Regions from separate parts of the Solwaraspora sp. WMMA2065 genome, predicted to be linked through region 4. Evidence: riboswitches for the same ligand, from Rfam matches in the RefSeq annotation. Region 4 holds a riboswitch; each other region holds the start of a gene.

Region 1 (5,240 bases), 2.6 Mb from region 4:
CCGCCACCCGCAGCAGCGGCGGGGTGGTGGCGCCGCGGCGTCGGCAGAGCGCCCGGACCCGCAGGACGAGTTCGGCCGTGACGAAGGGCTTCACCACGTAGTCGTCGACACCGGCCTGGAAGCCGGCGATCCGGTCCCCGGCGCTGTCCAGCGCGGTGAGCACCAGAGCCGGTGTGGTGAGCCCGGACCGGCGTCGATGGCTGAGCTGGTGCAGTGAGTCGCCTTCCGGAAGGATCCGGTCGAGCACCAGGCAGTCGTAGTCGTTGATGCTCATGCTCAGGTCGGCCTGGCTCCAGTCGGCCGCCTGGTCGACGGCGAATCCGCCGGAGCGCAGCGCGGTGACGACGGCGCTGCGTACCTCGGGGTCGTCCTCGACCACCAGCACCCGCATGCGGGCGAGGCTAGCAAGCCGCCGTCACCAGCGCGTCTTCGACGAGGGTCAACCCGAGGACGCGCAGCGCTCGCCGTTGAGCAGGAAGGTCGTCGGCGGCGGGTTGCTCGCCGAGTACCTGACCACGAAACCGAGCTGTGCGCTGCCGCCGGCCGGGATCCGGCTGTTCCACGTCGTGTTGGCGACGGTGATGTCCGGCGGGACCAGGTCGACCGGTTCGGCGCCCCACAGGTGGCTGGGTCCGCACGGTCAGTGGCTCGGTCGGTGGTGAGGTGTTGCCAGCGTCGTCGTGGGCCCGCACCACGAAGGTGTACGCGGTCTGCGGTTGCAGTGCGCCGACCCGGGCGGTCGGTCCGGTCGGCGGGTGTTGCGGGGCGGTCGCCACCGGGGTGGTGGAGCCGTCGGGGTTGACCCGCAGCACCTCGTACCAGGCGACGTAGACGTTGTCGGCGGACGGCTGCCACCGCAGGGTGACCGAGTCGGTGCCGATCGTGGTGGCGGTCAGCGCGCTTGGCGCGGTGGGTGGTTGGTCGTCGCCGGGCGGCATGGTCAGGCGCAGGCTCGGGCTGGCCGGCGACGGTCGGGGTGCCGGGGGTGGTCGGGATCGCGCCGGATCCACCGGCGGCAGTGGTGTGGCGGTTGCGGCATGGGCATCTCGCTTTCGGTGCGGACGCCGGGACGGACCAGCGGATCGACCGACTGTGAGCTTGCCCACTACTCATCGACGAGCATCGAACCTCCGGTGCCGGTGGAGCGAGCTTGCGTCCGACCGTCGCCGCAGACCGAGCACGGCAGCTCAGCCGCCGCTCCGAGGCCCACACACACAACGAAGCCTGCCGATGCATCGGCAGGCTGGACAGCACTCTCGGACGGACCGACGTCGCGGTCCCGACTTGTCGGCGATTCTCCGCCGTAACAATCGGGGACTAGCGTGGGGACGGGGAGGGCAACCCCCGTCCCCACCATTCAGTTGCAAAACACGCACGAGCGGTTTGGCGTCCAGGTCGTGCGTGACGCGCGGGAGCCGGGCCACGCGAGTGGCTCTGGTTCCACCTCCTCTCGACAGGTGGTGCGCGGGCTGGCGGCGGTGTCCGGGCTTGGCCCGCCGCCAGCCTCGGGAGCTGTGCGGTTGACACGGTGATGTCGCCATCGCCGCGCCACGCGTCGACTACCTCAGCAGGGGCACATCCATCGATGGAAGCGCTCCCATGCAGGGACTGTAGCCTGAGTCACGAGTTTGCGAAAGTGCAGCGGCTGATCAGCTCACGAAATGAAGGTGTGATGAGGCGGTCACGCCCATGTTCACCGGCCGAACTGCTGGACCGCCGCGGTCACCCCGGCGACGATCAGCAGCGCGTCCGGCGGGATCAACGTCTCAGGTTCCGCGTACCGCAGCTGCCGGTCCCGCTCCTTGATCCCGACCACCGTGATGCCGTACCGCTGGCGTAGCCGGGACTCGGCCAACGTCCGACCGGTGGCGTCCGGCGGGGCGCAGACCTTGGCGATGGCGAACCCGTCGTCGAACTCGATGAAGTCGAGCATCCGGCTGGCCAGCAGGTGGGCCACCCGGTCACCCATCGTCGCCTCCGGAAAAATCACATGGTGCGCACCGACCGAGGCGAGGATCCGGCCGTGCTTGGCGGTGATCGCCTTCGCCCAGATCTCCGGGACACCCAGCTCGGTCAGCGCCACCACGGTGAGGATGCTGGCCTCGACGTCCGAGCCGATACCGACCACCGCGCGGGGGTAGTCGGCGACGCCGCACTGGCGCAACGCCTGGTCGTCGGTCGAGTCCGCCTCGACCACCCTCGGCAGCCGCTCGGACCAGCGGTGCACCCGTTTGGGGTGCTCGTCGATGCCCAGCACGTGATGGCCGAGGCGGAGCAGGGACTGGGCGACCTGACCACCGAACCGCCCGAGGCCGATCACCGCCACGCTGTCGGCGTCCGGCGGCCCGACCGGGGAATCGTCATCTCTCACCGAGGATCCGTCCGAGGCTAGGACTTTGCCGCTTTTCCTCATACGCACTGTAGTCAGCCGCTAACCTCGACGCAGCGATATCCGGCCCGTCCCACGACTTGTCGTACACCGACAAACGCAGACAGTGGACATCACCGAAAGTCGTTGTCTGGTAACGGATTATTCCAGCTCAGTCAGGATTGTCGAGGTGTTGATGCCGGTGACCGATCCGGTAAGCTTGCCCGCGGTCTCCGCCAGGCGGCGCCCACCGGCGCCGGCGGTGACCGCCGCCCAATCACCCCTCCGGGGTGAGCCGGGGAACCACGTTTCCACCGGGGTGAATCCGCGCCAGCGGTAGGGATCGTTCCGTCCCGAACCCGTCAGCTAACTCGGTCGGCGGCCAAGGAAAGGAACAGGATGACCGCACCCCTCCGCCGGCGGATTCCGACGGCCGCGGCCCTCGCCGCCGTCGCCGCCCTGCTCGCCGGCTTCGTCGTAGCGTCGCCGGCCGCCGCTCAGGATCCGGACGACGAAGGCGCCCCGCCATTGCTCAGTGAGGTGCTCGAATCGACCGGCCGGGGCTTCGTCGAAGCCAAAGCCGCGGTCGACGAGTCCCGCAAACGCCAGTTGAAGCTCAACCTCGAGTTGGAAAAAGTCGAGGAGCGGATAGCGGCGCTGACCCCGCAGATCGGCCAGGTCGCCTCCAACTCGTACCGTCTCGGTCGGATCACCCCGGTGATGGTCCTGCTCAACAGTGCCGATCCGGACACGTTGCTGGAACGCGCCGAAGGCCTGGACATGATCGCCATGCACGACAACAAGCGGATCCGGGAGCTCAACGAGGCCCGCGAACAGGCCGCTCGGGCGGTCGCCGCGATCGACGCCGAGGTGGCCCGCGAGGAACAGCAACTCGAGGCGATGTCCCGCCAGAAGAAAGAGGCCGAAAAGGCCCTGCAACTGGTCGGCGCGGTCGCCACCAACGGGTTTGTCTCGGCCACCTCGCCGGTCGCCGCCCAGGCTCCGCGTAACTCGGACGGTTCCTGGCCGTCCCAGTCGTGCAGCCTGGACGACCCCACCACGAGCGGCTGCATCACGCCGCGCACCATGCACGCGCTGAACGAGGCGAAGAAGGCCGGCTTCACCCGCTTCGTCTCCTGCTTCCGCCCCGGCGGACCGTTCGAGCACCCCAAGGGACGGGCCTGCGACTTCTCCGCTCAGCAGCAGGGGTTCGGCGGCGACGCCTTCGGCGACGACCGGCTGTACGGCAACAACCTGACCGCCTTCCTGGTCCGCAACGCCGACAAGCTCGGCATCCTGTACGTCATCTGGTACCGGCAGTTCTGGTCACCGACGACCGGCTGGAGTTCGTACAGCGGTGCCGGCGGCGACCCGAACAGCGACCACACCAACCACGTACATCTGTCCCTGCTGTGACCTGACCTCACCTCGTGCGGTGCCGGGGCCGGCCCCGGCACCGCACGAGACGCAGGTCGTCAGCACGAGACGTAGGTTGTCAGTCGGTACGCGCCGACCGGCGTACCGGTGAGCGGCCGGTCGGCTGCTGCGGCGGCGGACTGACCGGGCCGGCCGGCGGGATCGCCCGGATGACCGGCTTGTCCGCAGCCACCGTGATCGGTTCGCCGTGATGGGTCAGGTCCACGGTGGCGTTCTGATCGACATCGCGCAGCGAGTAGGTCACCTCGTCGTGCTGGACAGCCACCCGCAGCCGTAGGCCCCGCCACATCATGGCGAACTCCAGCCGGTTGATCCGCTGCGGCAGCCGGGGAGCGAAGGCCAGCTCCCCGCCGTGGTCACGCATCCCCCCGAAGCCGGCGACCAGCGCGAGCCACGCCCCGGCCAAGGCGGCGACGTGGATACCGTCGCGGGTGTTGCGGTTGATGTCGTGCAGGTCCATCAACGCGGCCTCACCCATGTAGTCGTGGGCGAGCTCCAGATGCCCGGTCTCCGCAGCGATCACCGACTGGGTGCACGCGGACAGCGACGAGTCCCGCACCGTACGCCGCTCGTAGTAGGCGAAGTTGCGTGCCTTCTCCTCCTCGGTGAACGCGTCGCCCCGCCAGTGCATCGCCAGCGCCAGGTCGGCCTGCTTGACCACCTGCTTGCGGTACAGGTCGAAGTACGGGTAGTGCAGCAGCAGCGGATAGTGGTCCTGCGGGGTGCCGGCGAAGTCCCACTCCTGGTGCCGGGTGAACCCGGCCGACTGCGGGTGCACGCCCAGCTCGTCGTCGTACGGAACGTGCATCGACAGGGCCGCGTCCCGCCAGGCCGCGGTCTCCTCGTCGTCGACGCCGAGCACCCAGGCCCGGTCGGCGTAGCGCAGCGCGCAGTCGGCAGCGGTCAGCAGGTTCCGCTGCGCCATCAGGTTGGTGTAGATGTTGTCGTCGACCACGGCGGTGTACTCGTCCGGCCCGGTCACCCCGTCGATGTGGAACCGGCCGTGCCGGTCGTGGTGACCCAGCGAACGCCACAGCCGAGCGGTCTCCACCAGCAGTTCCAGGCCGATCTCCCGCTCGAACTCGACGTCGCCGGTGGCGTGCACGTACCGCCGGACCGCATCGGCGATGTCGGCCGCCACGTGGAACGCGGCCGTACCGGCCGGCCAGTACGCCGAGCATTCCTGGCCCCGGATGGTCCGCCACGGGAACGCCGCCCCGTTGAGCCCGAGCATCCGGGCCCGCTCCCGCGCCTGGTCCAGGGTCGAGTGTCGCCAGCGCAGCACCGAGGCGACCGCCCCCGGCTGGGTGTAGGTCAGCACCGGCAGCACGAACATCTCGGTGTCCCAGAAGGCGTGCCCGTCGTACCCCGGGCCGGTCAGCCCTTTCGCCGCGATCGGCCGCTGCTCGGCGCGGGCACCGGCCTGCAGCACATG
Region 2 (5,240 bases), 1.8 Mb from region 4:
ACGGTGCTGGCGGTCCGCCGGCCAGCGCTGGCCACCGGGCTGCTCCTGCTGGCCCCGGTGGTCGTCGAAGTAGGCCAGGCGGTGCTCGGCGTCGGCCGTGAGTGTGTCGGCTACGACTGGGTCAACAACGCGACCGGGGTGCTGATCGGGGCGGTCGGCGGCGGCGTGGTCCGGTTGCTGTGGCGGCGGTTCGCGCCGTCACCTACCAAGGTCAGCTAGCTGCCAGTCGCGACGTCGGTGGCGGTGAAGACGCTGCGGGCGACCGTTGCCCGGTACCCGGCGACGACGTCGGTGGTCGCAGCGATCGGCCAGGCTGCCGGCCCGAGCACTGCGGGCGGCCGGCGCCGCGCGTCCAAAGGTGGTGCAGCACCGACGTCCGGCACGTCGAGTGCGTTCAGCAGGCAGGCCAACGCGGCGGTACGTGGTCCGACCGGTCCGGCGCCGCGCTCGGCGGCGGCCAGCCGTCGCCGGGTCTCCGTCTCGGCGGGCGGTTCGCCGCCGTCCGGCGGAGCGAATTTGGTCCGGGGCAGCACCCAGAGCACCCGGTCCCGTTCCCGGCGGAGCACCCCCGAGACGACCAGCCCGTTGAGTACCTCGTCGACTACACCGTGGGACAGATCGACCACCCAGTCGCGGGTCGCGCGGCCAGGCTCGGCCAGAATCCTGGTCCGTACCCGGTCGAGCAGCTTCCGACCCGGGTCGCTGCCGGGCGCGTACCCGCTGCCGGGATCGTCGCCGGCCTGCACCCGGCCGTCCGTGTCGATCGAAATCTGCCCGCCGACGGCGAGGTCGCACAACACCGCCCCGGCGACCGCATAGTCGAGCTCGGGGGAAGCGACGGTCGCGGTCCCGGAATCGTCATAGCTGAGCAGGACCAGCTCCTCCGCGAGGCTGAGCGACGTCATCAAAGTCCTTCCGTGGATACTCCGGCGTTGCGGCCGGGGAGGAACCGGAACCCCTGCGGAAGCAGGGCAGGCACGACCTCGCCTTCCTCGGCCACCACTGCCGTGGTGGGGGTCGACGCCGGCCTCGACAGCCTGTTCACCCTGTCGACCGGGGAGAAGATCCCCAACCCGAGACATGAACACCGTGACCGGCAGCGGCTGGCCCGCGCCCAGCGGAACCTCGCACGCAGGGCCAGAGGTTCGGCCAACCGGGCCAAGGCCCGGTTGGCGGTGGCCCGGGTTCATGCCCGGAGCGCCGACCGCCGCCGTGATCACCTGCACAAGTTGACCACTCGGCTCGTTCGTGAAACCCAGACGATCCTCGCGGAGGGGCTCTCCGTGACTGCCTGTGGAGGCGGTGTGAGACCTCACCAGGAGTCCTCCTCTCGGACGGGGCGGTCGTCGGTGTAGCAGGAACCCCCTGGGGCGACCCAGGGAATCCCCGTTCCTCCAGGGCGGGGAGGAAGTCAACACGCTAACCGCCCAGCCCGGTGCCTGCAGGAGAAACGGTAGCTGCGAGAGAAGCAGCGGCTGCAGGCGGCGACGAGCAGCTGCTTGCAATGAAGCAGAGACGGCAGGCGGTCTTGAACGAACGCCGCGCTTTCCAATAAGGTGATGCACCGACCGCTGCGGATGTCGGCCTCCGTACCCCCGCCCGTGAGGCCCCAGCGATCGACCATTGAAGGAGTCGCTGCCAATGGCACGTGCGCTCGCAAACTCGCACATCCATCGTCACAGTGGGTCCCCATATCGACGCGGAGAGCATCCGCGTGTACGAGTTCTTCAGCGTATCGCGTTTGCGCTGTTGCTTACCGTAACCGCACTGGTCTTCCCGGCTGTTCCGGCTCACGCCGAGCCGACGCTCGCTGAGATCGAAGCCGAGTTGGACGCCCAGTGGCTGAAACTGGAACCGGTCATCGAGCAGTACAACAAGGTGCACAGCGAGCTCAAGGCCAACGAGAAGAAGGCGGCTGCGCTCGACGAGAAGATCCGCCCGCTGTCGCTGCAGGCCAACCTGGCGGCGGACGAGATCGGTGAGGTGGCCAACCGCTATTACCGGACCGGGCCGTCGAGCGAGCTGAACGCACTCCTCCGGACCGGATCACCGACCAGCCTGGCGGATCAGCTCGTGGTGCTGGACCGGATCTCCAAGCGTCGGCAAGAAAAGATCACCGCCGTTCTGGAGACCCGCGACCGCTATCTCGCCGAACGGCAGACGCTGGACGAGTTGATCACGAAGCAGCAGGCACAGGACAAGACGCTCGCCGAGCAGCGCAAGACCATTGACGCCGAGATCAAGCGCCTGGAACGGGCGCGAAACGCCGCGTACCAGTCCACCGGCTACACCGGCGGATCTGGTGCCTCCGGCCCGTGTCCGGCGGTGTCGGTCGGTGGAGCCGCCGGGACCGCGGTACGCACCGCGTGTGCACAACTCGGCAAGCCGTACGTCTGGGGTGCCACCGGGCCGAACGCGTTCGACTGTTCCGGCCTGACCCAGTATGCCTGGGCAAGTGCCGGTGTCAGTCTCACGCATTACACCGGAACTCAGTGGAATCAGGGCAGTTCGGTCAGTCGCGCCAACGCCAGACCAGGGGATCTCGTGTTCTTCTTTAGTGATCTGCATCACGTGGGGATCTACATCGGTAATGGCCTGATGGTGCACGCTCCACGCGCAGGTCAACCCGTGCAGATGGAGAACATCGACAACATGCCGCTCGCCGGATTCAAGCGGGTCGGCTGATCGCAGCAGGTCAGCCCGCTCGCCAGGGCAATCTGAGTGACGTGCTTTGGCCAGCCGAACGTACGGTCGGACCGGTCTGAACGGGCCGGTCCGCCCAGCAAAATTCGAACGCTTGAACGATGGCAGCCTATGCACGATGCGCAATCGTCCGCGTACTCAATGAGATAGTCTGTGTTCTCGCTTGCGTAGCGAGAACGCTGCTCTCTAACCTTGGGGATCGTCGAGTCGGGAGGACGTCAACCAACCGGGTTGACCTCGACCTGACACCACCTAATCGCCGCCTGACGGCGAGCCGGGGACCCACGGCACTCCCGGGGTGAATCCGCAGACCACCTGCGGTAGGGCGTCTCCTTTCCGCCCGAACCCGTCAGCTAACCCGGTAGGCGGTCTGGGGAGAAGGAGTCCGGTGGCTACGAGCGCCCCTCGGCGATACCTCCGGTGGTCCAGCCGCGACCATCGGCGAAGAACGCCGCACGACCCTCGACGAATACTCACCGCGTTGATCGCCGCCACCACCGGCGTCGGTCTGCTGCTGGTCGGAGCGCCGGCGCAGGCGCAGCCGACCGTCGCCGAAATCGAGTCGCAGATTGACGAGGTCTGGGCCGAGCTCGAACCGACGATCGAACGGCACAACGCCGTACGGCAGGATCTCGCCGCCAAGAAGAAGCAGGCGGACGAACTGCAGAAGAAGATCAAGCCGCTGCAGATCCAGATCGACCTGGCGATGGACCGGGTCAGCGAGTTCGCCGCGCGGTCGTACAAGGGTGGTAGCCCGTCGGTCTTCAACGCGATTCTCACCAACGGCAAGCCGACCCACCTCGCCGACCAGCTCGAGCTGCTGGACCAGTTCGCCCGCCGGCAGGCCCGTGACGTGCAGGCCGTCGTCGACCTCAGGAACGAGTACGCCGCGAAGAAGGCCCCGCTCGACGAGTTGATCGTCGAGCTGACCAGTACCGAGGCCCAGCTGGCGGCGAAGGCCAAGGAGATCGACGCCGAGGTCGACCGGTTGCAGGACCTGCGCCTGGAGGCGTACGGCTCGACCAACACCCTCGGCTCGCTGCGTCCCGCGCCCTGCCCGGCGACCTACCCCGGCGGTGCGGCCGGCAAGGCCGTCACCTTCGCCTGCGCGCAGATCGGCAAGCCGTACGTGTGGGGTTCGGCAGGACCGGGCAGCTACGACTGCTCCGGTCTCACCCTGGCCGCCTGGGGGCAGGCCGGTGTCTCACTGCCACACAACGCGGCCCGGCAGCGTCAGGTGACCGCCAATGTGAGCCGGGACCAGCTGCGCCCCGGCGACCTCATCTTCTACTACAGCGGGCTCTCCCACGTCGGCATGTACGTGGGTAACGGCTGGATCGTGCACGCCTCCCAGGCGGGCGAACCGGTGCAGATGCGCAAGATCGGTTCGAGTGTGCACAGTTACGGCAGGCCCGGCTAGACCTCACTCCTCCCCATGGCCTGGCGCGTGTCGCTGATCCCCCCGTCAAGCGGCAGCACCGGCCACCGGAAAGGCGCCCTCCCATGTCTCCCCCCGGCTTGGGAGGGCGCCTTTCGCCTGCCCGCCGCCAATGGGTCGGCTCTCCGACAGCCCAGCCGGTTCAGCTGGTCGGCCAGGTGCGCCACCGCTGCCAGGACCGGCTCGGAGTGGGCCCACGCTGCCCCTGGTACCGGGATCCGTAGACCGCCGACCCGTACGGATGCTCGGACGGCGACGAGAGCCGGAAGATGCACAACTGCCCGATCCTCATCCCGGGCCAGAGCTTGATCGGCAGGTTCGCCACGTTGGACAACTCCAGCGTCACGTGGCCGGAGAAGCCGGGGTCGATGAAGCCGGCGGTGGAGTGGGTCAACAGGCCCAGCCGACCCAGGCTCGACTTGCCCTCCAGCCGGGCGGCCAGGCCGTCGCCGAGCGAGACGACCTCGAGCGTGGAGGCAAGGACGAACTCACCGGGGTGCAGGACGAACGGGTCGCCGCTGGGCACCTCGACCTGGGACGTCAGATCGTCCTGCCGGGTGGCCGGGTCGATGTGGGTGTACAGGTGGTTGTTGAAGACCCGGAAATACCGGTCGAGCCGGACATCGATGCTCGACGGCTGGATGAGCGAGGATTCGAACGGCTCGAGGGAGAGGCCGCCGGACTTGGTCTCCGCGACGATGTCCCGGTCGGAGAGGAGCATCGTCACACGATAGCGACCGTGCGGCCGGTGTGACCGTGCGGCCGGTGTCCTGGCCGGAACGTACCCGGATCGGCGTGGCCGGGCGATCCCACTATCTCTTCGTACACATGTTCGATAGAATCACCGCATGGCAACCTGGTCCGAGTTCGCAGCCGACGAGCCCCGCCTGGCCACGGCGATCCGACTCCTCATGCAGCAGTACGGTCCCGGCCTCGGCTACCTCGCCACCGTCCGAGCCGACGGTGGTCCCCGGGTGCACCCGGTCTCCCCGGTGATCACCGACAGTGGGCTGTTCTGCTTCATCATCGACTCGCCGAAGCGGCGTGACCTGGAGCGGGACGGTCGGTACGCGCTGCACTCGTTCCCGCCGGAGGAGAG
Region 3 (5,240 bases), 2.8 Mb from region 4:
GCGGATCGAGGTTCGCCGGCGCCCTGGGAGCCGGCGCCGGGTTGGCGCGCGGACGGTAACGTCGTAAGGCTGCCGGGTCGGACCATCTGACGGGGGCACCACGCTCCGTCGTCGCCGCCCGGCGCCGTGACCGTCCGCCGGCGGACCGGCCGCCCTGCCCCGGCTGGCCCGCCCTCGCCCAGGAGCCGCAGCGTTGACCGACGCCACCACGCTGGACCAGGAGATCGCCGCCGAGCAGCGGCACGTCGACCGGGTGTACGCCCGGTTGGCGCAGCTACGCCAGGACGCGGTACGCGCCGAGCGGGACGGCTACCGCCTTGCCCGGGTGGGCAACGTCGGCGCCCTGGTGGAGCGCGACGCGATGGTCTTCCACGCGGCCCGGCGGCGGCATCTGCTCGACGCCGAGCACGAAGGGCTGGTGTTCGGCCGGCTCGATCTACGCGACGGCGCGGTGCTGTACGTGGGTCGGCTCGGGGTGCGCGGCGAGCGGGCCGAGCCGCTGCTGGTCGACTGGCGCGCCCCGGCCGCCGCCGCGTTCTACCAGGCGACGCCGGCCCGACCGCAGGGCGTGGTGCGGCGGCGCACCATCCAGTCCCGGGGCGAGCGGGTCACCGGCGTCTCCGACGACCTGCTGGATCCGGCGGCCGCGCCGGCCGGGATGCGGGTGGTCGGCGACGGTGCGCTGCTGGCCACCCTGGCCCGGGCCAAGGGACGTGGGATGCGCGACATCGTGGCCACCATCCAGCAGGAGCAGGACCAGGCGATCCGGTCGCCCGCCACCGGGGTGACGATCGTCTCGGGCGGCCCCGGCACCGGCAAGACCGCGGTCGCGCTGCACCGGGCGGCGTACCTGCTCTATTCGGACCGGAGCCGGTTCGCCGGCGGCGGCATCCTGGTCGTCGGCCCGACCGGGGTCTTCGTCGAGTACATCGCCGCGGTGCTGCCGGCCCTGGGTGAGGACAGCGCCACCCTGAGGTCGCTGGGGTCGCTGCTGCCGGGGGTGTCGGCGACCCGGACGGATCCGGCGGCGGTCGCCGTGCTGAAGGGGTCGCTACGGATGCGGCGGGTGCTGGAACGGGCGGTACGTGACGCGGTACCGGACGGGCCGACCGAGCTACGTCTGCTCTACCGGGGGCAGTTGCTGCGGCTACGCGGCCCGGAGCTGGACGGCATCCGGGCCCGGGCGCTGCCCCGGGGTGCCCGGCGCAACGAGGTCCGGCGGGCCGGTATCGACGGGTTGTTCGAGGCGCTGTGGGCGCAGGCCCGGCAGTTGGTGGCCCCGGCCCGGCTGCCCGGCCAGGCCGAGTTCGAGGACGAGTTGTCGGACCGGGACGATTTCCGGGACTTCCTGCGGGCCTGGTGGCCCCGGCTGCTGCCGCGACATGTGCTGGGCTGGCTGGCCCGGCCGGGCCGGCTGCATCGGTACGCGCGAGGCGTGCTCGACCCGGCCGAGATCACGGTGCTGTCCGACGCCTTCGGTGACCTGGTGGACCACGGACCGACGATCGCGGACGTGGCGCTGCTGGACGAGTTGGACGAACTGCTCGGCCGGCCGCCGCAGCCCCGCCGCAAGCACCGGGATCCGTTCCGGGTGGCCGGCGGGGTACGTGAGGTGACGACCTTCGCCGACCGGGAGCGGGCAGCCCGCGTCACCGCCCGGGAGCGGCCGGCCGACTACCGGGAGTACGCCCACGTGGTGGTCGACGAGGCGCAGGACGTGTCGCCGATGCAGTGGCGGATGGTCGGGCGCCGGGGCCGGCTGGCCTCCTGGACGGTGGTCGGGGATCCGGCACAGACCGCGTGGACCGGGGATCCGGCCGAGCTCGCCCAGGCCCGGGACCGCGCGTTGGGGCGGCGACCGCAGCGGGAGTTCCAGCTGACCACGAACTACCGCAACCCAGCGGAGATCTTCGAACTGGCCGCCGGGGCGATCCGCGAGGTCGCCCCGGACGCCCCGTTGCCGACGGCGGTCCGGGCGACCGGGGTGGCACCGCGCCGGGACCGGGTCTCCGCGGCGGCGCTGCCGGCCGCCGTCCGCGCCGCGACCGCCGAGATGCTGGCGGCGGTGGAGGGGACGGTCGGCGTCATCGCCCCGGTGACCCGGCGCGACGAGGTCGCCGGCTGGCTCGGCGGGTTGGCGACCTCGCGGCTGCAGGTGGTGTCGAGCCTGCAGGCGAAGGGCATGGAGTACGACGCGGTGGTGCTGGTGGCCGGCGAGGAGATCCGCGCCGAGTCCGAGGCCGGGGTGCGCACGCTCTACGTCGCGCTCTCCCGGGCGACCCAGCGGCTGGTCACCATCGACCTCGACCAGGAGTCGATTGCACATATTGCCATGTGAGCATTAGTCTGCCGACGAGACGCCGGGCAACGGAGGGTGGCAGGCGTGGGAGTCGGACACGATCACTGTGCCGGGAGCACCGGCCAGCGACACTACGGGTGCCTCTGGGCCGCCTTCGCCCTGCTGGCGGTCTTCATGGTCGTCGAGGCCGTCACCGCGCTGGCGACCGGCTCCCTGGCACTGCTGTCCGACGCCGGGCACATGTTCACCGACGTACTCGGCATCGGTATGGCGCTCGCGGCGATCGCCGCGACCCGACGACCGACCGGGGAGCCGCAGCGCACCTTCGGCCTCTACCGCCTCGAGGTGCTCGCCGCGCTGGCGAACGCCGTACTGCTCGCCGGGGTCGCACTCTACGTTCTGGTGGAGGCGGCTCGCCGGTTCGCCGATCCGGAGCCGGTGATGGTCGGCCCGATGCTGGTGGTGGCGATCGCCGGACTGCTCGCCAACATCGTCGCCTTCGCCCTGCTGCGCCAGGGGGCCAGGGAGAGCCTCAACGTACGGGGCGCCTACCTGGAGGTGCTCGGTGACCTGCTCGGCTCGGTGGGGGTGCTGGTGGCCGCCACGGTGATCGCCACCACCGGCTGGTGGTACGTGGACCCGCTGGTCGCCGTCGGTGTCGGGGCGTTCATCCTGCCGCGTACCTGGCGGTTGGCGCGGGCCGCGCTGCGCATCCTGGTGCAGGCGGCGCCGGAGCATGTCGAGGTCGACCGGGTTCGCAGCCGGCTGGCCGCTGTGCCGGGCGTCTGCGACGTGCACGACCTGCATGTCTGGACGCTCACCCCGGGCATGGAGGTGGCCTCGGCACACCTGGCCGTGACCCCGTCAGCCGAGATCGGCACGGTACTGCGGGACGCCCGGGCGGCCCTGCACGACGAGTTCGGTATCGAGCACGCGACGCTGCAGATCGAGCCGCTGGCCCCCGCCGACTCCTGCGGACCGGCTGACTGGTGATTAGCAGATGCTTAAGTTTCGTGACCTTACCGCGACGTTGACAACTACGATCTACGTATATTTCTGATTTTTCTGGATATAACAGACCTATCGATGCCGGGACGGCAGCCCGAGGAACCGGTAGTCTCGGCCCCGGTCTCCGCTCGGGCGGCGCCCCTCCGGCGCCCGCGGAGGCCGTCGCCTAATCGCCGTACGGCGAGCCGGGGAACCACGTACCTGGGGTGCATCCGCGTCACGCGGTAGGGATCTTCCGTCCCGAACCCGTCAGCTAACCCGGTCGGCGGCTGACGGAAGGAATGCACAGTGTCGCGCACAGTCCACAGAAAAACCCGATTCGCGTTATTGGCGGCGTTGACCGCCGCCCTGATGGCCGTCACCGGCACCCCGATCGGCTCGCCGGCCGGAGCCGCCCTGCCCGCCAACCGGCCCGACCGGGTCGACAACGAGGGAGGCACCGACAGCCTGCGCAAGGAGCTCGATGCGGCCTCCAAGGGCTGGATCGACGCCAAGGCGGCGCTCAACCACTCGAAGGGCCGGCAGAAGAAGCTGTCCGAGCAGCTCACCACGGTCGGTGCTGAGCTGGAGCAACGGAACAGGAACGTCGGACACATCGTCGACCGCGCGTACCGCAACGGCAGGCTCGGCCCGGTCTCCGCGTTGCTCAACAGCACCTCACCGGAAGGGTTCGTCGACCGGGCGGCGGCGCTGAGCGCGGTGACCGCCAACGAGGAGAAGCAGCTCCGCGAGCTGTACCGCACCCGTGACCAGGTAACCAGGTCCAAGGCTGCGATCGAGCATGAGATTCGGGAGCAGCAGAAGCAGGTCACCATCATGGACCAGCGCCGGAACCAGGCGGAGCGGGCCCTGGCCGTCGCGGTCGCCGCCGAGAAGCAGGCGGAGGAACAGGCGGAGGAACAGGCGAGGCAGCAGGCGGCGGAGGAGGCCGAGCAGGCCGCCGCCAGCGGATCCTCCGGCTCCGGGTCGTCGGGGTCCGGATCCTCCGGCACCGGGTCGTCGGGATCCGGGTCATCCAGCGCGTCGGCGACTCCGGCACCACGCAACGCGAACGGCTCCTGGCCGGCCGAGTCATGCAACGTCGACGACCCCACCACCTCCGGCTGCATCACACCCCGTACGCTGCACGCCCTGAACCAGGCGAAGGCTGCCGGCTTCACCCGCTACGTGTCCTGCTTCCGCAACGGCAGCTCCGGCGAGCACCCCAAGGGCCGGGCGTGTGACTTCGCCGCCCAGCCCAACGGCTTCGGTGGAGTGGCAACCGGCGGTGACAAGAGCTACGGCGACAACCTGGCGAACTACTACATCAACAACGCCGACCGGCTCGGTGTGCTCTACGTGATCTGGTACAAGCGGATCTGGCTGCCCAGCAGCGGCTGGAAGACGTACAGCGGTGCGGGTGGCGACCCGTCCAGCGACCACACCAACCACGTACACCTGTCGGTGTACTGACGTCCGCGATCGGGGGCGGACGGCCACGTCGGTGGCCGTCCGCCCCCGTTTTCTTTTCGCGGCGGAATCAGCGTACGGAGTCATTTGCGCAACAGCGGCAGACCGATCGGCATATTTGCCGACGGTCACCGGCGACCACGCGAGAGCGCTCTACCGCCATGCAGTCGCACTCGGCTCACGCAGAGCACATGCAGCCCATGAGGAGAGAGAGCGCTCTCACCGAGAGGTTTACAGCAGCACCGGCGCGGCTGTCAACAGACCACCACGACCCCGTACCGAATACACGAAACTTCATGTCGGGATATTGACAGAAGCCCGCATCTCTGATGACCTCCTGGCAATAACTCGTTGACGGGCGCGAATTTTCGCGATCGTGGACCGCGCCCGACCCGACCCGGAGGCACCATGAACCTGTCGATCCGTGGCGCGCGAACAGGTCGTACGCCGCGCCGGATCCTGGCAGCCACCACCGTGACAGCGC
Region 4 (5,240 bases):
TGTGTAGGTGTCGGCGCCATACGGCGGGGCCTGCCACATCAGGTTCGCCGGATCGGAGGCAGACGTGACGGGGGAGAGGCTGATGGAGATGCGCATCGCAGGTGACAGGGCACGACGTGGGGTTAACGAGGGGACCGTGAGCAACGTGGAGAAGACGATGGCTTTGCGGACCGACGAGGTCGCCGAGGAGCGGGACCTCGTTGGCGTCTACCTGCATGAGATCTCCCGCACGCCGCTTCTCGACGCGGCCCGGGAAGTCGACCTCTCCAAGGCGATCGAGGCCGGCCTGTACGCGGAACACCTGCTGGAGCAGGGTGTGCCGCGGGCCGGGGTGAGCCGCGAGGAGTTGGAGCGGCTGGTCGTCGAGGGCGAGCGGGCGAAGGACCTGTTCATCCGGGCCAACCTGCGTCTGGTGGTGTCGATCGCCCGCCGCTACGTCCGGTCCGGGATGCCGATGCTGGACCTGATCCAGGAGGGCAACACCGGTCTGGTCCGCGCGGTGGAGAAGTTCGACTACGAGCGTGGTTTCAAGTTCTCCACCTACGCGACCTGGTGGATCCGGCAGGCCATCAGCCGGGCGATCGCCCAGCAGGAGCGGACCGTACGGCTTCCGGTGCACCTTGTCGAGGACGTCAACCGGATGCGCAACGTCGCCCGCCAGTTGACCCGCGAGCTCGGTTCGGACCCCGAGCCGGAGCAGATCGCCGCCTCGCTCGGCGTGCCGGTCGAACGGGTGCACGAGCTGGTGCGGTGGTCGCAGGACACGGTGTCGTTGGACACCCCGGTCGGCGACGACGGCGACACCAACCTGGGCGACCTGGTGGCCGACAGCGACGCCCCGTCGCCGGAGGACATCGTGCTGACCGGGCTGGAGCGGCAGCGGATCGAGGGTCTGCTCAACCACCTGGACGACCGGTCCGCCGGCATCATGCGGGCCCGGTACGGCCTGGAGGACGGGCGGGAGCACTCGCTGACCGAGGTCGCGTCGCGCTTCTCGCTGTCCCGGGAGCGCATCCGTCAGCTGGAGATCCAGGCACTGGGCCGGCTGCGGGAGCTGGCCCGGGCAGAAGGGCTGCAGGCCGCCTGACGAACTGACCGCAGGCGACCTGACCCGCCGACGAACCGACAGACTACCGACGAACTGCCGACGGCCCGGCATCCGCGCTAGCGGATGCCGGGCCGTCGGCAGTTCGTCGGGGCGAGCGACCGGGTCAGCGGACCCGGCCGTAGCCGTACGGTGGCATCATGTCCACGCTGGCCAGCTCGACGGTGCGGCCGAAGGTGGGAGCGTGGATCACCTGTCCACCGCCGACGTACAGGCCGACGTGGGCGAGACCGTTGTAGAACACCAGGTCACCGGGCTGCAGTGCGCCACGGTTGATCTTCGCGACCACGTCCCACTGCATCGCCGCGTTGTGCGGCAGGCTCTTGCCGGCGGTACGCCAGGCGGCGAGCGTCAGGCCTGAGCAGTCGTAGCCGTTCGGGCCGCTGGCGGCCCAGACGTACGGCTTGCCGATGGCTCCGTAGGCGAACTCGACGACCGAGCCGGCGGCACCGGACACCGACGGTACGGTCCCGGTGTACGACGAGCCGGTCTCGCTCGCGGCACCGTACGCCCGTTCCCGCTTGTCCATCAGCTCGTCGATGTCCGCTTCGATGCTCTTCTTGCGGTCGGCGAGCTCCTTGACCTGGGCGTCCTGCTTCTTCAGGGCTGCCTGCAGCTTCTCCTGCTCGGCCAGGTAGGTCAGTTGGGTGCTGGTGAACTCGCTGAGCCGCTGCTGCCGGTCCCGGGCCAGGTGGTCCAGGGTGCCGAGCCGGTGGATGAAGCTGCCGGAGGTGCCGTCGAGCAGGGCGGTCGCGGTGCTCAACCCGCCGGTCTTGTACGCGTTGACCGCGATCTGACCGACCTCGGTCTGCGCTGCCGCGAGTTCGGCCTGCAGCGGGCCGAGCTTGGCGTCGATGTCCTCGGCCGCCGTCCGGGTGGCCTTGGCCTCCTCCCTGAGCCGGTTGTACGACTCGACGACCTTGGCCAGCTCTTCGGATTCCTTGTCGATCTGCTGCGTGAGTTCGCTGACCGTCGGCTGGGCGGTCGCGGCGGTCGCCGGTACCACCAGGCCGAGGCTTACGCCGGTCAGCATCAGGGTGCGCAGCAGAATCCGCGCTGTTGACAAGAACGCAGAACCCTTCTTCCTGGCCGCCTACCGGGTTAGCTGACGGATTCGGGCGGGAAGTTCGCCCTACCGCGGTGGACCGCGGATTCACCCCAGGTGCCGGTGGGTCCCCGGATCGCGACCGTGGAATCACTGGCTGTAACGCCAGGTAATCTCGCTACGGCGATTCGGCGGCACTGGACCGGCATCACCGCTTCCCGGTGACTGGCGACCGGACCAGCCGGTCCAACTTAGCCGCAAGGGTTGCGACCCGGAAAGTGCTGCGATCGTGATCCGCGGCATGGAACTGACTGGGGCCCGGTGACAGTTACTGGATGTGACGGCTGGCTGCTCTGGGCAACATCTCCCTGCCTTCGTGTAATCGGTCGACTGCGGTGCGTCGTCATTGGCGGGCGGTTGATCAACTGCGAATAATGCGTCATTAGTCGGTCTACGCGGTTGTTGTCATTGTGCTATACGGATAAATGGGGATGGAAGGTCTGATTCGTCATCCAGGAAGCGGCCTGCCGTACGTCATTCTGCTAGGTGGCAGAATGACTACCTTCCATCGAGTAGCTTGCTGTTTGCACAATGGACCCGCAAGGTCAGCGCCGCACGAGCCCTTCGGAGGCAGCTATGCGTGCTACTCGCCAGACCCCACCCCGACGCGGTTCCCCGGTACCCGCCCCGTCCGGCCCCAGTGTCGGACGGGCCTTCTACCGGCAGCCCGGTATCTGCGTGACCGGTGAATGGTTCGTCGTGGCCGGCCGGCGGTTCGCCGTCCGCGACCTCACCGAACTCCGGACCGCACGAGGTGCCCGCGACCGTCTCACCGGCCGGGTGATCGTGGTGACCGCCGTGACCCTGACGGCGGTCGCGGTGACCGTCGGCTACACCCGCGGGTTGGATGAGGTCAGCGCGGGTGCCTACCTCGCCATGCTGGCGGCTGCGTTCGTGCCGGTGGCGGTCGCCTGGCTCGGCGACCGGTTGCGGCCGCGGGCGTACGAACTATGGGGCCGCCACCAGGGACTGCTGGTGCTGCTGTTCAGCACCGACGACGAACGCCAGTACGGCCAGGTGAGCCGGGCGTTGATGCGGGCCCGGGAGATGTCCCGGCTGGCCGGTCTGTCCGAGCCGGTCACCATCGAGCCGTGGATGCCCGACCAGCGGTGAGCGGGCCCGGCCGCCGTGGCGGTCGTCGGCGGGCTGGTCAACGTCGGTCAGCCCGCATCCGGCCCGTCCAGTCGACGGGCGAGGTCGTGCAGCATCGCCACCGAGTCGGCCGGCGACAGGGATTCCGCCCGTAGCCGGTCGAACACATGCTGGTACGGCCGGACCTCGTCGGCCCGGTCGATGACCTCCTCGACCAGAGCGCTCTCCACGTACACCACATCGGCGTCGGCCTGGTCGGCGAAGTGCAGGATGACGAACGGACCGAGCACCGTGTTGCTCCCGGCGGTGAACGGCAGCACCCGGACCGTGATGTGGGGCGCCGCGGACATCTTCGCCACGTGCTGGAGCTGCTCGCGCAGCACCCGCGGGCCGCCGGTCATCCGGCGCAGCGCCGCCTCGTCGATGATCACCTCGATCTGCGGCGGGTCCGCGCCGAACAGCACCTCGTGCTGGCGGGCCAGTCGGATCTGCACCCGTCCTTCGATCTCGGCTGCCGGTACGTGGTGCGGGCCGTCGGCCGGGATCACCGCGCGGGCGTACTCCTCGGTCTGCAGCAGGCCGGGGAAGCTGATCGGCTGGAAGTAGCGCAGTGCCGACGCCTCCGCCTCCAGACCGATGTAGGCCGCGTAGGCGGCCGGCACCCGGTCCTTGTATCCGCTCCACCAGGCGCGCCGTCGTGCCGCCCGGGCCAACTCGACGAGATCCTGCACCTGCTGCTGGTCGCGTACGCCGTACAGGTCCAGCAGGGCCTTGACGTCGTTGGTCGAGATGCTGACCGACCCCGACTCGATCCGGATCAGCTTCGACAGCGACCAGTCCATTTGAGCGGCGACGTAGTCCTGGGTCAGCGCGGCGGCCTCGCGTGCCCGGCGTAGCGCCGCACGCAGCCGGCGACGCCCGATGGTCGGGCCCTGGTGTCGGGCAGACATGGGAAACGCTCCGGGGGAGTGCCTAGCAGTGTGCTACCTGGCTGGTTGCCACCCTGTTGCACGCTACACCGCCGCCGTCAGGTCTGCTAAGGACGGCCGGCCCCTCCGCATGGTCCGGACGGCGGTTCCGCCGGCTTTCCCGGTGTCGCCCAGTCGCGTCAGCAAGATCGAGAACTGGTACAGTCCGCCCGATTGCCTGCGTGCTCTGATGGCAAATTTACTGATTTATCCTTATTAAGGAGTCTGGGTGACTGTGACCAGCACTGCCGGTCCGGCGTGGCGTAAGAGTCGCCGCTGCGAGGCGACGACCTGCGTTGAGGTAGCCGAGATCGGCCCGGCGGTCGGGGTGCGCAACTCCACCGACCCCGGAGTGCACCTGGAATTCTCGGCCGCTGCCTGGTCGGCATTCGTCGCCGGGCTGTCCGGTGCACCGACCAGCTCCGGCGGCCACACCACGGGTTGATCCGACGCCGCACATGGCTCGGTACCACGGCCGCCGGCAACGTCGGCCGTACGCCCCGGCCGGGTCGGCCCGACCGGTGCCGGCCCGGCCCGGGGCGCTGTCAGCCGGCCACCGCCCGCCCGGTGTCAGCCGGAGAACACCTTGTCCGGCTCGGTACGCGGTTGCCCGCCCGCCCAACGGACGACCACCCGCTCGGCGTAGAACGACACGAACGGCACCGTCCCGGCCAGCATGATCGCCAGGATCCGGCCGAGTGACCAGTTGGCCCGTCGGGCCAGGTCGAACGCGGCGACCAGATAGACCATGTAGAGGAACCCGTGCGCCGGCCCGACCGTCTCGACCACGATGGCCTGGTCGAACAGGTACTTCAACGGCATGCCGACCACCATCAGCAGGATCAGCACCACGCCGACCACGTACGCGATCAGTCGGTACCGGGTGAGTGCGCCTGACACTGTCGTCCGTCCTTCTCTCTTCCGGTCAGCCCGGGTAGTCGCCAGCCCTGGCGTGCGGGTTCGCGTTCAG

What was found. A riboswitch is a leader RNA that binds a small molecule or an ion and turns the genes downstream of it on or off. The one in region 4 is predicted to bind cyclic di-AMP.
Region 1: it holds a riboswitch for cyclic di-AMP, as region 4 does, so the genes downstream of both, O7610_RS18845 (coiled-coil domain-containing protein) here and O7610_RS30430 (C40 family peptidase) in region 4, are expected to answer to the same signal.
Region 2: it holds a riboswitch for cyclic di-AMP, as region 4 does, so the genes downstream of both, O7610_RS22450 (C40 family peptidase) here and O7610_RS30430 (C40 family peptidase) in region 4, are expected to answer to the same signal.
Region 3: it holds a riboswitch for cyclic di-AMP, as region 4 does, so the genes downstream of both, O7610_RS12390 (coiled-coil domain-containing protein) here and O7610_RS30430 (C40 family peptidase) in region 4, are expected to answer to the same signal.

Annotation. Positions count from the first base shown of each region.
Region 1 is NZ_CP128361.1:4,129,599-4,134,838, forward strand. Features, by position in the region: gene O7610_RS18830 (winged helix-turn-helix domain-containing protein) at 1-391, opposite strand, end outside; gene O7610_RS30920 (fibronectin type III domain-containing protein) at 402-1,010, opposite strand; gene O7610_RS18840 (potassium channel family protein) at 1,694-2,371, opposite strand; cyclic di-AMP (ydaO/yuaA leader) riboswitch at 2,629-2,765, shown strand; gene O7610_RS18845 (coiled-coil domain-containing protein) at 2,768-3,784, shown strand; gene O7610_RS18850 (glycoside hydrolase family 65 protein) at 3,864-5,240, opposite strand, start outside.
Region 2 is NZ_CP128361.1:4,923,162-4,928,401, forward strand. Features, by position in the region: gene O7610_RS22435 (VanZ family protein) at 1-219, shown strand, start outside; gene O7610_RS22440 (GOLPH3/VPS74 family protein) at 216-905, opposite strand; gene O7610_RS30745 (RNA-guided endonuclease InsQ/TnpB family protein) at 918-1,355, shown strand; gene O7610_RS22445 (C40 family peptidase) at 1,642-2,685, shown strand; cyclic di-AMP (ydaO/yuaA leader) riboswitch at 2,943-3,086, shown strand; gene O7610_RS22450 (C40 family peptidase) at 3,185-4,123, shown strand; gene dcd (dCTP deaminase) at 4,284-4,862, opposite strand; gene O7610_RS22460 (pyridoxamine 5'-phosphate oxidase family protein) at 4,990-5,240, shown strand, end outside.
Region 3 is NZ_CP128361.1:2,745,778-2,751,017, forward strand. Features, by position in the region: gene O7610_RS12380 (HelD family protein) at 194-2,338, shown strand; gene O7610_RS12385 (cation diffusion facilitator family transporter) at 2,384-3,292, shown strand; cyclic di-AMP (ydaO/yuaA leader) riboswitch at 3,461-3,591, shown strand; gene O7610_RS12390 (coiled-coil domain-containing protein) at 3,659-4,759, shown strand; gene O7610_RS12395 (glycosyl hydrolase) at 5,165-5,240, shown strand, end outside.
Region 4 is NZ_CP128361.1:6,729,203-6,734,442, forward strand. Features, by position in the region: gene O7610_RS30425 (sigma-70 family RNA polymerase sigma factor) at 95-1,087, shown strand; gene O7610_RS30430 (C40 family peptidase) at 1,212-2,171, opposite strand; cyclic di-AMP (ydaO/yuaA leader) riboswitch at 2,182-2,319, opposite strand; gene O7610_RS30435 (DUF6232 family protein) at 2,889-3,323, shown strand; gene O7610_RS30440 (helix-turn-helix domain-containing protein) at 3,371-4,252, opposite strand; gene O7610_RS30445 (DUF397 domain-containing protein) at 4,500-4,715, shown strand; gene O7610_RS30450 (DUF3817 domain-containing protein) at 4,841-5,170, opposite strand; gene O7610_RS30455 (hypothetical protein) at 5,196-5,240, opposite strand, start outside.